2 regions of the Paenibacillus sp. DS2015 genome follow, and region 1 is predicted to be linked to the other one. Evidence: predicted binding sites of a transcription regulator. Region 1 holds the regulator's gene; the other holds the start of a gene.
The links. Region 1 encodes Rex, which represses fermentation and respiration genes when NADH is low (regulators of the CRP and FNR family bind a similar motif). Its sites were predicted from a motif close to TTGTGAAATATTTCACAA; they were not measured.

Region 1 (5,344 bases):
TTACAGAAGTTGTCCCTTTTCCTTTTAAGGCTGCTGTATTTAAAGGTAGACAGCATTATTTGTGTTTGAGAAAATTTGAACATAAAATAAATAAAAAGGACTTTGCAAATCCCAAGGAAGACCTGCTTATAGCTGCCCAAATGTTAATATGGTTAACACAGACGTTGACAGGAGACGACGAGGAGCTGAACTTAGGTGGCCGAGGAGGCGACTTCTGGGAAACTGTAGCCAGTGATTCCGAATCTTGCTTAGGTCGTGCTTGTCCTTGGTTTCGTAAATGTTTCTATCATAGAGCGAAGCATGAGGCAGGAATTGCGGATGTCGTGATTACGAATCATTCTAAGCTTTTTACAGATATTAAGGCAGGGCATCAGCTATTACCAGCGTATGAACATTTGGTGATTGATGAGGCTCATCACTTAGAAGAAGTAGCTGGTAAGCATCTGGGACTTCAGATGAAATATTTCACGATCGTGCATACCTTAACACGACTGTACAAGGATAATCGTAGTGGGCAATTGCCTGCCTTACGCCAGCAAATTTCCTCTTCAGGGTATGAGCGGGCTTCTGAGTGGTCTTCACTTATTGATAGATTAAGTGGCGATTTGGTTGAAGTTAAGGAGCATTGGGATCGACTTAGTGATATGCTGTTTAGCCTTCTGCCTGAACGTAGTGATGCCGCACCGGGAGATACCGGTCAGTTCGTTCTACGTCTACAGCCTACGAAGAAACCACAAGATTGGGAAGCCTTATCTGCGCTTGAGCACCAGATACATGTGATCCTGAGCGATGTGGTTCGCAAAGGCGAGAAAATGATAAATGAACTTAGAGACGATCATGATGAGTACAACTCAGACAGCTTAGTGACAGATATCAGTGGGTTATTCAAGGACCTGAATGCAGAGAAAGAGGATCTTCGCTTCTTCATGTCACTCAAAGAAGAAGGAAATGTATATTGGATGGAAGCCAATGGTCATTTCAGAAGTAAGTCCTTACAATTGTTCGCAGTTCCTATAGATGTGAGTAAGCAGTTAAAGGAAGTATTCTTTGATAAGAAGAAAAGTATTATACTAACATCTGCTACACTTTCGATTGAAAAGTCATTTCAGTATATGATCGAGAACTTGGGCCTACAGGAAGCGGCAGATACTAACCGATTAATGACAGTCCAATTACCCTCGCCGTTCCGTTATCGTGACCAGGCACTGCTCGTGATTCCGCGTGACTTTCCGAGTGTGAAGGGGAGCATTGGCGATGTGCTCTTCGTAAATACATTGGTTAAATCTTTAGCAGATACAGCCGTGGTGACAAAGGGTAGAATGCTCGTATTATTTACATCATATCGAATGCTTCGTCAAGTGCACGAACCCTTGCGTCAAGCACTCTCTACTAGCGATATCACTGTCCTAGGTCAGGGAGTGGATACAGGGAGTCGAAGTAAGTTGATTCGCCGATTCCAAGATAGTAGTGCTTCTGTGTTGCTAGGTACGAGTAGCTTCTGGGAAGGTGTAGATATACCTGGGGAAGCGTTGACTTGTCTTGCTATCGTCCGCTTACCATTTCAACCGCCGAATCATCCACTTGTAGAGGCCAAAAGTGAGCTTTTGCAACAACAGAAGAAGAATCCTTTCATGAAATTATCGGTACCTCAAGCGGTGATTCGATTCAAGCAAGGGTTTGGCAGACTTGTACGTACAGCAAGTGATCGAGGCATTGTTATTGTGTATGATACACGCGTTATAGAATCTTATTACGGTAAATATTTCCTGTACTCGCTACCTGGCCCCAAAATGGAACACATGCCAATGAATCAGATGGTTCCGCGGATATCTGAATGGCTACATGAGGGTGGGGCATCTTGAATCGGCGAGATTCTATAGCAATAATTAGGAGGAGCAAGAATGAAATCCGAGAAAATATCAGAAGCTGTGGTCCGCAGATTACCTATCTATTTAAGGTATCTGTCGGAGCTTCAAAGCCGAGAAGTTGCTACTGTCTCTTCGCAGGAATTGGGTCAAAAGCTTGAACTAAATCCTGCACAAATCCGTAAGGATTTAGCCTATTTCGGTGATTTCGGTCGTAAAGGAATCGGATATGATGTTGCTTATCTTATTGAGAAAATTCGCCATATTCTGAATCTTGATCAGCGAATAAATGTGGTATTGGTGGGAGCCGGGAATTTGGGGCAAGCGTTGTCCAATTACAATACGTATCTCAAAGAAAATTTGAAAATTATTGCTGTGTTTGACTCTTACACACCTAAAATAGGCACAGAGATTAATACATTAAAAGTACAACCGATGGAAGAGCTTCATTCGACAATTGTTAATAACAACATTCGAATTGGGATCATTACAGTTCCGGCATATGAGGCACAAAGCGTAGCTGACCAACTGATTAAATCAGGCATCGAAGCGATATTGAATTTCGCACCGACAATTCTAAAAGCACCTCCTTATATTCGGATTCATGCTGCTGACTTTACAACAGATATGCTGAGTCTAGCTTATTATTTGAACAACGGAAAGGAAGAAGAAATGGATGACAAGCTCACCGACGAAGTGGATCATTAAGAACGGAACCTTTGCTGTTTCGAATAGTGTACAACCGGTTATTCGAGGATATATGGTTATTGAAGATGATCTCATTACGTACATTGGAGAACAAGCACCCCCTGTTGAACAAGATATTCCCGTGATTGATGGGACTCATTTGTTCTTTTTACCTGGATTAGTTAATACGCATGGGCACGCTGCAATGTCATTACTGAGAGGGTATGGAGATGATCTAGCACTTCAAGTGTGGCTTCAAGAAAAAATGTGGCCAATGGAAGCGAAATTCACTTCAGAAGACGTGTATTGGGGAACGTCCTTGTCTGTCATGGAAATGTTAAAGGGGGGGACTACAACCTTCTTAGATATGTACGACCATATGGGACAAGTGGCTAATGTTGTTGAAGCTTCTGGCATGAGAGCCGTATTAATGAGGGGGGTTATTGGTCTATGTTCTGAAGAAGTTCAGAATGAAAAGATCAAAGAAGCCATTGCCTTCGCTAAGGATTGGAATGGGCAAGCAGATGGAAGGATCACTACGATGATTTCCCCACATGCACCTTATACATGCCCTCCAGCTTTCTTTGAGAGATTTGTACAAGCGGCTCATGATTTAGATCTACCTATGCACACGCATATGTCTGAAACGTTGACTGAAGTCCAGCAGAATGTGAATGATTATGGCCTCAGACCCGTGGAGCATTTAGAGAAGTTAGGGATGTTTACACGACCTTCCTTGGTAGCACATGGTGTTCACTTAAACGATAAGGAAATTGACATATTGGCTAAAAATAATGTCGGTGTATCGCATAATCCAGGTAGCAATTTGAAGCTCGCAAGTGGTATCGCACGAGTGACAGATCTGTTGAAAGCAGGTGTTACTGTTTCTTTAGGGACCGATGGAGCGGCAAGTAATAACAACTTAGATATGTTTGAAGAAATGCGACTAGCTGCATTAATACACAAAGGGATCTCGGGAGATCCAACAGCCATTCCTGCGGCAGAGGCGCTACGTATGGGTACTGTGTATGGAGCTAATTCTCTATTCCTAGACCGTGTAGGAAGTCTTGCTCCTGGCATGAAAGCGGACTTCATTGCTGTAAATACAGATCAAGCTCATTTCTTACCTCATACTGACTTCATCTCTCATGTTGTATATTCAGCAAGTGCTAAAGATGTTGAACATGTATGGGTTGATGGTAAACAGGTTGTGAAACACGGAGCTTGTCTAACGCTCGATGAAGAACGCATTCGTCGTGAAGCACAGTTAGCATTCGAGGGCTTGTTGTCTCGTTAACAGCAGGGGTCTCACTCTCGGAGAAAGGAAGTTCAAGTGAAGAACAAAAAAAAGTGGTTTTTTTTTGGTGTTGTTATTTTTCTGCTGATATTGTTTGGACTTTATAGATATTACATATATATCATTCAAGATCAACACAGTCAGGAAGCGCTCGCGATCACTGCTGCCAAACAAAATACAGAGCTAGTAAAAGTAACGGATACACAGAAGTCAGTGTGGGACACTATTTCTTGGGTTATAGAAGGTAAAGATAACGAACAGAGAGATCTTATGGTCTGGGTTCAATTCACTGAAGATAATCAGCTCGCCTTGGAACAGGATGCAGTACACAGCGAGTTATTAGAGAATGGCGTATCCAAAGGTCAAATCCGATCAAAGATCATAAGTGAGTTACCGGGCATAGATGAAATCAGGATTCAAGCGGGAATGTATTATGGTGAATATGTATGGCAAGTGTATTATTTTGAAAAGGACCATTACTATTACCGTTTTTATAAGTTTAGAGATGGTTCACCCATAGGAGATCGCTATACTTTACCTAATCTATAAATAAGAGGTTTACAATAATATGACCGAGATATCCTTCGTGGAATCTCGGTCGTTTTTTATGGATGGAATGATAACGCTGAATGCGACTGGGTTCGACAATAACGACTATAATAAAACATAAAATTTTAAATATAGCCACACTTTACCTGCAAAATCTGATATACGATGTGATATACTTTATCATAGATTATTGATATACGATTTCGTATAAGAATAATATATCTATTTATAAAAATAAGTTTTCTGTCTATAAATGAAAGGAGAATGACTAGTTGAAACCACGTGTATTACCCATAATTATTACTGTCGTCCTCTCTGGTGCCCTTTTATTTGGTGGATGGTTTTTCTATCGGCAAATCACTTTGCAAAGTCCCTTACAGAGTATCGTGACCAAATATGAGGGAGTTAACAGCGCTCAAATGGACATCACGCATGACAAGATTGTTTTGAAACTTGATATTAAACCAAATACGCAGTTACCAGGACTTGTTCAACAACTAAAGACTGAAGGGAAGTCATCGATTGGAAGCCGTACTCTTCAATTTGTTGTTGTAGATTATTCCTCTGATATATTGAATGAGTTCTGGGAGAAAGCGATGTTTTCAGTAGCTGAAGCTATGGAGAATAAACGCTATACAGATATCCCTAAGACTCTAGAAGAAATGGCACAGGCTTCAGGCGATGTGAAAGTGACAACCCAAATGGATGATACAAATGTGTATGTGAATTTGATTAGTTCAACAGATGCTAAAGCTAGTAAATTCATTATTCTTCCTCGTGATCCAGGTAAATTGGAGGTGTTTAACAATGCCTAGATGGACTAAAGAAGTTTTGATTGGTTTCGTACCTGTGCTTCTTATTTTCCTTGCCTTTATTGGCGTGAATATTATTCCGGTACTCCTTGTAGTTGCGTTAGTAGGCGTTCTGACATTGATGAAGATGCGCG
Region 2 (5,344 bases), on a different contig from region 1:
CAAGCTGAATTTATGAAAATGGATCAGGAACAAATTGATAATGTTGTACAAGCGATGGCTCTAGCTGGACTAGACAAACATATGTATCTAGCCAAACTTGCAGTTGAAGAAACAGGTCGAGGTATTTATGAAGATAAGATCACCAAGAACATGTTCTCCACAGAATACATCTATCACAGCATTAAATACGATAAAACCGTAGGGGTAATTGAAGATAATCAGTATGAAAACTTCCAGAAAATTGCTGAACCTGTCGGAATCATCATGGGCATCACTCCAGTAACTAATCCGACTTCAACAACCATGTTTAAATCTCTCATCTCTATCAAAACACGTAATCCTATTATATTCGGTTTCCATCCATCCGCACAAGAGTGTAGCAAGGAAGCAGCTAGAATATTAGTGGAAGCAGCGGTCAAAAATGGTGCTCCTGCCAACTGTATCCAATGGATTGAACTTCCTTCGATGGACAAAACGAACGCATTAATGAATCATCCAGATGTGGCTCTTATATTAGCAACAGGTGGATCCGCTATGGTAAAAGCAGCATATAGCTGTGGTAAACCGGCTCTTGGAGTAGGACCTGGTAACGTTCCTTGCTTCATTGAGAAGAGCGCGGATATCGACCAAGCGGTAACAGATCTTATTCTATCTAAATCGTTTGATAATGGTATGATTTGTGCTTCTGAACAAGCTGTTATTATTGAGGAGCCAATCTTCGATCAAGTGAAGAAAAAAATGATAGCGAATGGTTGCTATTTTGTAAATAAAGAAGAAGCAGCTAAATTAACTGCAGGTGCAATGAATGTAGATAAATGTGCCGTTAATCCTTCCATTGTAGGTCAATCAGCTGTTAAAATTGCAGAATTATCGGGCATTCAAGTTCCAGCTGGAACTAAAATTCTGGTTGCTGAAATTGAAGGAGTAGGTACGAAATACCCGCTTTCCGCTGAAAAATTGAGTCCAGTACTTGCTTGCTACAAAGTGAAGAACGCAGATCAAGGGATTGCACGTGCAGCTGAGATTGTTGAATTCGGTGGCATGGGTCACTCATCCGTTATTCACTCGCATAATGAAGAAGTTATTATGAAGTTCTCTGATCGTCTGCAAACAGGACGGATCATTGTGAATTCTCCTTCTACACACGGTGCAATTGGAGATATCTATAATACAAATTTACCATCATTGACATTAGGTTGCGGATCGTATGGTCGTAACTCGACTTCTTCCAATGTAGGTGCAGTCAACTTAGTCAATGTGAAAAGGGTGGCTCGTCGTACTGTGAATATGCAATGGTTCAAAGTTCCAAACAAAATTTATTTTGAAAAAGGCGCTACACAATATCTGACTAAAATGCCTGATATCACTCGCGTAGCCATTATTACAGACCCGATGATGGTCAAACTAGGTTATGTTGAGAGAGTAGAACATTATCTACGTCAACGTCAGACACCCGTTGTTATTGAAGTGTTCTCTGAAGTGGAACCAGATCCTTCAACGATTACAGTAAATCGTGGTACAGAAATGATGAATAGATTCCAGCCTGACTGTATTATTGCACTGGGTGGTGGATCTCCAATGGATGCTGCCAAAGCGATGTGGTTATTCTATGAATACCCAGATACTGATTTTGAAGGCTTGAAACAGAAATTCATGGATATCCGTAAACGGATTTACAAATACCCACGTCTGGGTCAAAAAGCAAAATTTGTTGCGATTCCAACGACGTCGGGAACAGGCTCTGAAGTGACATCGTTCGCGGTTATTACGGATAAGGAAAATGGAAATACGAAGTATCCACTAGCTGATTATGAATTGACTCCAGACGTAGCTATTGTTGATCCAGAGTTCGTATATTCGCTTCCTAAGGTAGCAGTAGCGGATACTGGTATGGATGTATTAACACACGCAATTGAAGCTTATGTTTCTGTTATGGCAAATGACTTCACAGATGGTCTAGCGATTAAAGCTATCCAACTCGTGTTCCAATATCTAGAGAAGTCAGCTCTGGAAGCAGATCCTCTAGCTCGTGAGAAAATGCATAACGCTTCGACTATAGCAGGTATGGCCTTCGCCAATGCATTCTTAGGAATTAATCACAGCTTGGCACATAAATGGGGTGGTGAATTCCATACGGCACACGGACGTACGAATGCTATCTTGATGCCTTATGTTATTCGCTATAATGCTAAGAAACCAACCAAATTTGCTTCATTCCCTAAATATTCTCACTTCATAGCTGATGAGCGTTATGCTGAAATTGCACGCATTCTGGGTCTACCAGCTCGCACTACTGAAGAGGGTGTGAACAGCTTGATTAAAGCAATCCGCGACCTTAACAAGGCTCTAGGAATAGAGGAATCTTTCCAACAAATTGGCTTCGATTCGAAGGTATTTGAATCTCGTGTAGATTATTTGGCTGACCGTGCTTTTGAGGATCAATGTACAACAGCTAACCCTAAATTACCATTAGTGACAGAACTTGCTGAGGTATATCGTGACGCTTTCTACGGTAGAGTTGAATAAAATATTATAACGGAATAGCCATAAATTAAAAGTGACAAATATCACCTCGAAAGTGATATTTGTCACAGTTCTTTCTTCTGATTTGAAGTATGCTGATTAAGGATAAAGGTTCCAGGGTAATAAATAACAGACATCCTTATCGTAACATTTTGAACATTATGGAAACGATAATGTGAAAAAAGTCACAATTTATGCTTCTGGAATTTAAGAGATCTTGAGATAACCTTCAAGTTCATGATCTCTATAATATAAATATATAGATGGAGGGATTAAGATGTCGGTAATTGAAAAAGAGATGAAAGACGTGCAATCTGGTTGGAGAAGCTTTAAAAAAGGTAAATGGGAAAGAAAGATTAATGTAAATGATTTTATTCTCAAGAACATTACTCCTTACTTGGGTAATGAAGCATTCTTAGCTGGTCCTACGCAGAACACAACGGATTTATGGAAAATTGTATCGGATTTAACGAAACAAGAGAGAGATAACGGTGGCGTGTTGGATGTTGATGTCAATACACCAGCTACGATTACCTCCCATAATCCAGGATATTTAGATAAAGACAAAGAGCAAATTGTGGGTGTACAAACAGATGCTCCGTTTAAACGTTCGATTCAACCATTAGGTGGTATTCGTATGGTAATCGACGCTTGTGAAGAATATGGTTTCAAACTAAATGAAGATGTAATCAAAACATATAGTGAAATTCGTAAAACGCACAACCAAGGTGTGTTTGATGCTTATACTTCTGATATGAGAGCAGCTCGTAAAGCGGGTATCATTACAGGTCTACCAGATGCTTACGGTCGTGGCCGTATTATTGGTGATTATCGTCGTGTTGCACTTTACGGTATTAATTTTCTAATTAAAGATAAGAAACGTGAACTGAATGAAATGGAAGTTGACGTGATCGATGAAGATGTGATTCGTCTACGTGAAGAGTTATCAGAACAAATTCGTGCTCTTGCTGAATTGAAGAAGATGGCTGAAATGCATGGATTTGATATTTCCGAACCAGCTAAAACGGCTAAAGAAGCATTTCAATCCGTATATTTCGGGTACTTGGCCGCAATTAAAGAACAAAATGGTGCTGCGATGTCACTTGGACGCGTATCCTCATTCCTTGATATTTATGTACAACGCGATGTAACAGAAGGTACTTTAACGGAAGAACAAGCACAAGAATTGGTTGATCATTTCGTTATGAAGTTACGTATGGTTAAATTCCTTCGTACTCCAGACTATAATGAATTGTTTAGTGGAGACCCTACATGGGTAACAGAATCCATTGGAGGAATGTCCGTTAATGGTCAGACTCGTGTAACCAAGAGCAGCTTCCGCTTCCTTCATACGTTATATAACTTAGGTGCAGCACCTGAACCTAACTTAACGGTGTTGTGGTCTGAACAACTTCCAGAAGCTTTCAAGAAATATTGTGCTAAAGTATCTATTGAAACAAGTGCCATTCAATACGAAAACGATGATCTAATGCGTCCCATCTATGGCGATGACTACGGTATTGCTTGTTGTGTATCTGCGATGCGTATCGGTAAACAAATGCAATTCTTTGGAGCTCGCGCTAACCTTGCGAAATGTATGTTGTACGCAATCAATGGCGGTATAGATGAGAAATCAGGAGCACAAGTAGGACCTGAGTATCCAGCAATTACTGCAGATGTTCTGGACTATGACGAAGTGCTGAAACGTTTCAAACCTATGATGAAATGGCTTTCTAAGCTGTACATGAATTCTTTAAATGTCATTCATTATATGCATGATAAGTATGCTTACGAAAGAATTGAAATGGCTCTCCATGACCGTGACATTCTTCGTACTATGGCATGCGGAATTGCTGGACTGTCTGTTGCAGCGGATTCACTTAGTGCTATCAAATATGCTAAGGTTACACCAATTCGTAACGAAAAAGGTATCGCAATTGACTTTACCATTGAAGGTGAATACCCTTGTTACGGTAACAATGACGATCGCGTTGATAACATTGCTATAGAACTTGTAGAAACGTTCATGGGTATGCTACGTCAGAACAAAACTTATCGTGGTGCATTGCCAACACAATCTATCTTGACCATTACTTCTAATGTAGTATATGGTAAGAAGACAGGTACAACACCGGATGGACGTAAAGCAGGTGAACCGTTCGCACCAGGTGCGAACCCAATGCACGGACGTGACAAGAAGGGCGCTTTGGCTTCCTTAAGTTCTGTTGCCAAACTTCCGTATGAAGATAGCTTAGATGGTATCTCCAATACGTTCTCTATCGTACCGAAAGCACTGGGTAAAGAAGAAGACACACGTAAATCTAATCTGGTTGCAATGATGGATGGTTACTTTGGTAGTGGCGCTCATCATCTAAACGTTAATGTGTTCAACAGAGAACAATTGATGGATGCAATGGATCACCCAGAAGAATATCCACAATTAACAATTCGTGTATCTGGTTATGCAGTTAACTTCATCAAGCTTACTCGTGAGCAACAATTGGATGTTATTAACCGTACATTCCATGGTTCGATGTAAGTCAAGTAAACAATAATAACCACTTAAGACAGCGGGTGCGGAAAGGGTGACTTCATATGATTAAAGGACATATCCACTCAATGGAGACCTTTGGGACGGTCGATGGACCAGGCATCCGCTTTGTCCTATTCATGCAGGGATGTTTAATGAAATGTCAATACTGTCATAACCCAGATACATGGGGATTGAATGAGGGCAAAGAGATGACGGTCGAAGATGTACTGTCAGAGATTGAGCCGTATATTAACTATTATCGTTCTTCTGGTGGAGGTCTTACCGTTT

Region 2: a site for Rex is predicted at 2,697-2,714, ahead of pflB (formate C-acetyltransferase). Genes of this name have one in related genera too.

The regions. Positions count from the first base shown of each region.
Region 1 covers NZ_JBNPWS010000033.1:31,444-36,787, reverse strand. The annotation lists gene dinG (ATP-dependent DNA helicase DinG) at 1-1,862, shown strand, start outside; gene J2T13_RS21635 (redox-sensing transcriptional repressor Rex) at 1,902-2,573, shown strand; gene J2T13_RS21630 (amidohydrolase) at 2,542-3,849, shown strand; gene J2T13_RS21625 (DUF5590 domain-containing protein) at 3,886-4,398, shown strand; gene J2T13_RS21620 (hypothetical protein) at 4,671-5,213, shown strand; gene J2T13_RS21615 (AAA family ATPase) at 5,206-5,344, shown strand, end outside.
Region 2 covers NZ_JBNPWS010000016.1:73,022-78,365, forward strand. The annotation lists gene adhE (bifunctional acetaldehyde-CoA/alcohol dehydrogenase) at 1-2,526, shown strand, start outside; gene pflB (formate C-acetyltransferase) at 2,801-5,062, shown strand; gene pflA (pyruvate formate-lyase-activating protein) at 5,119-5,344, shown strand, end outside.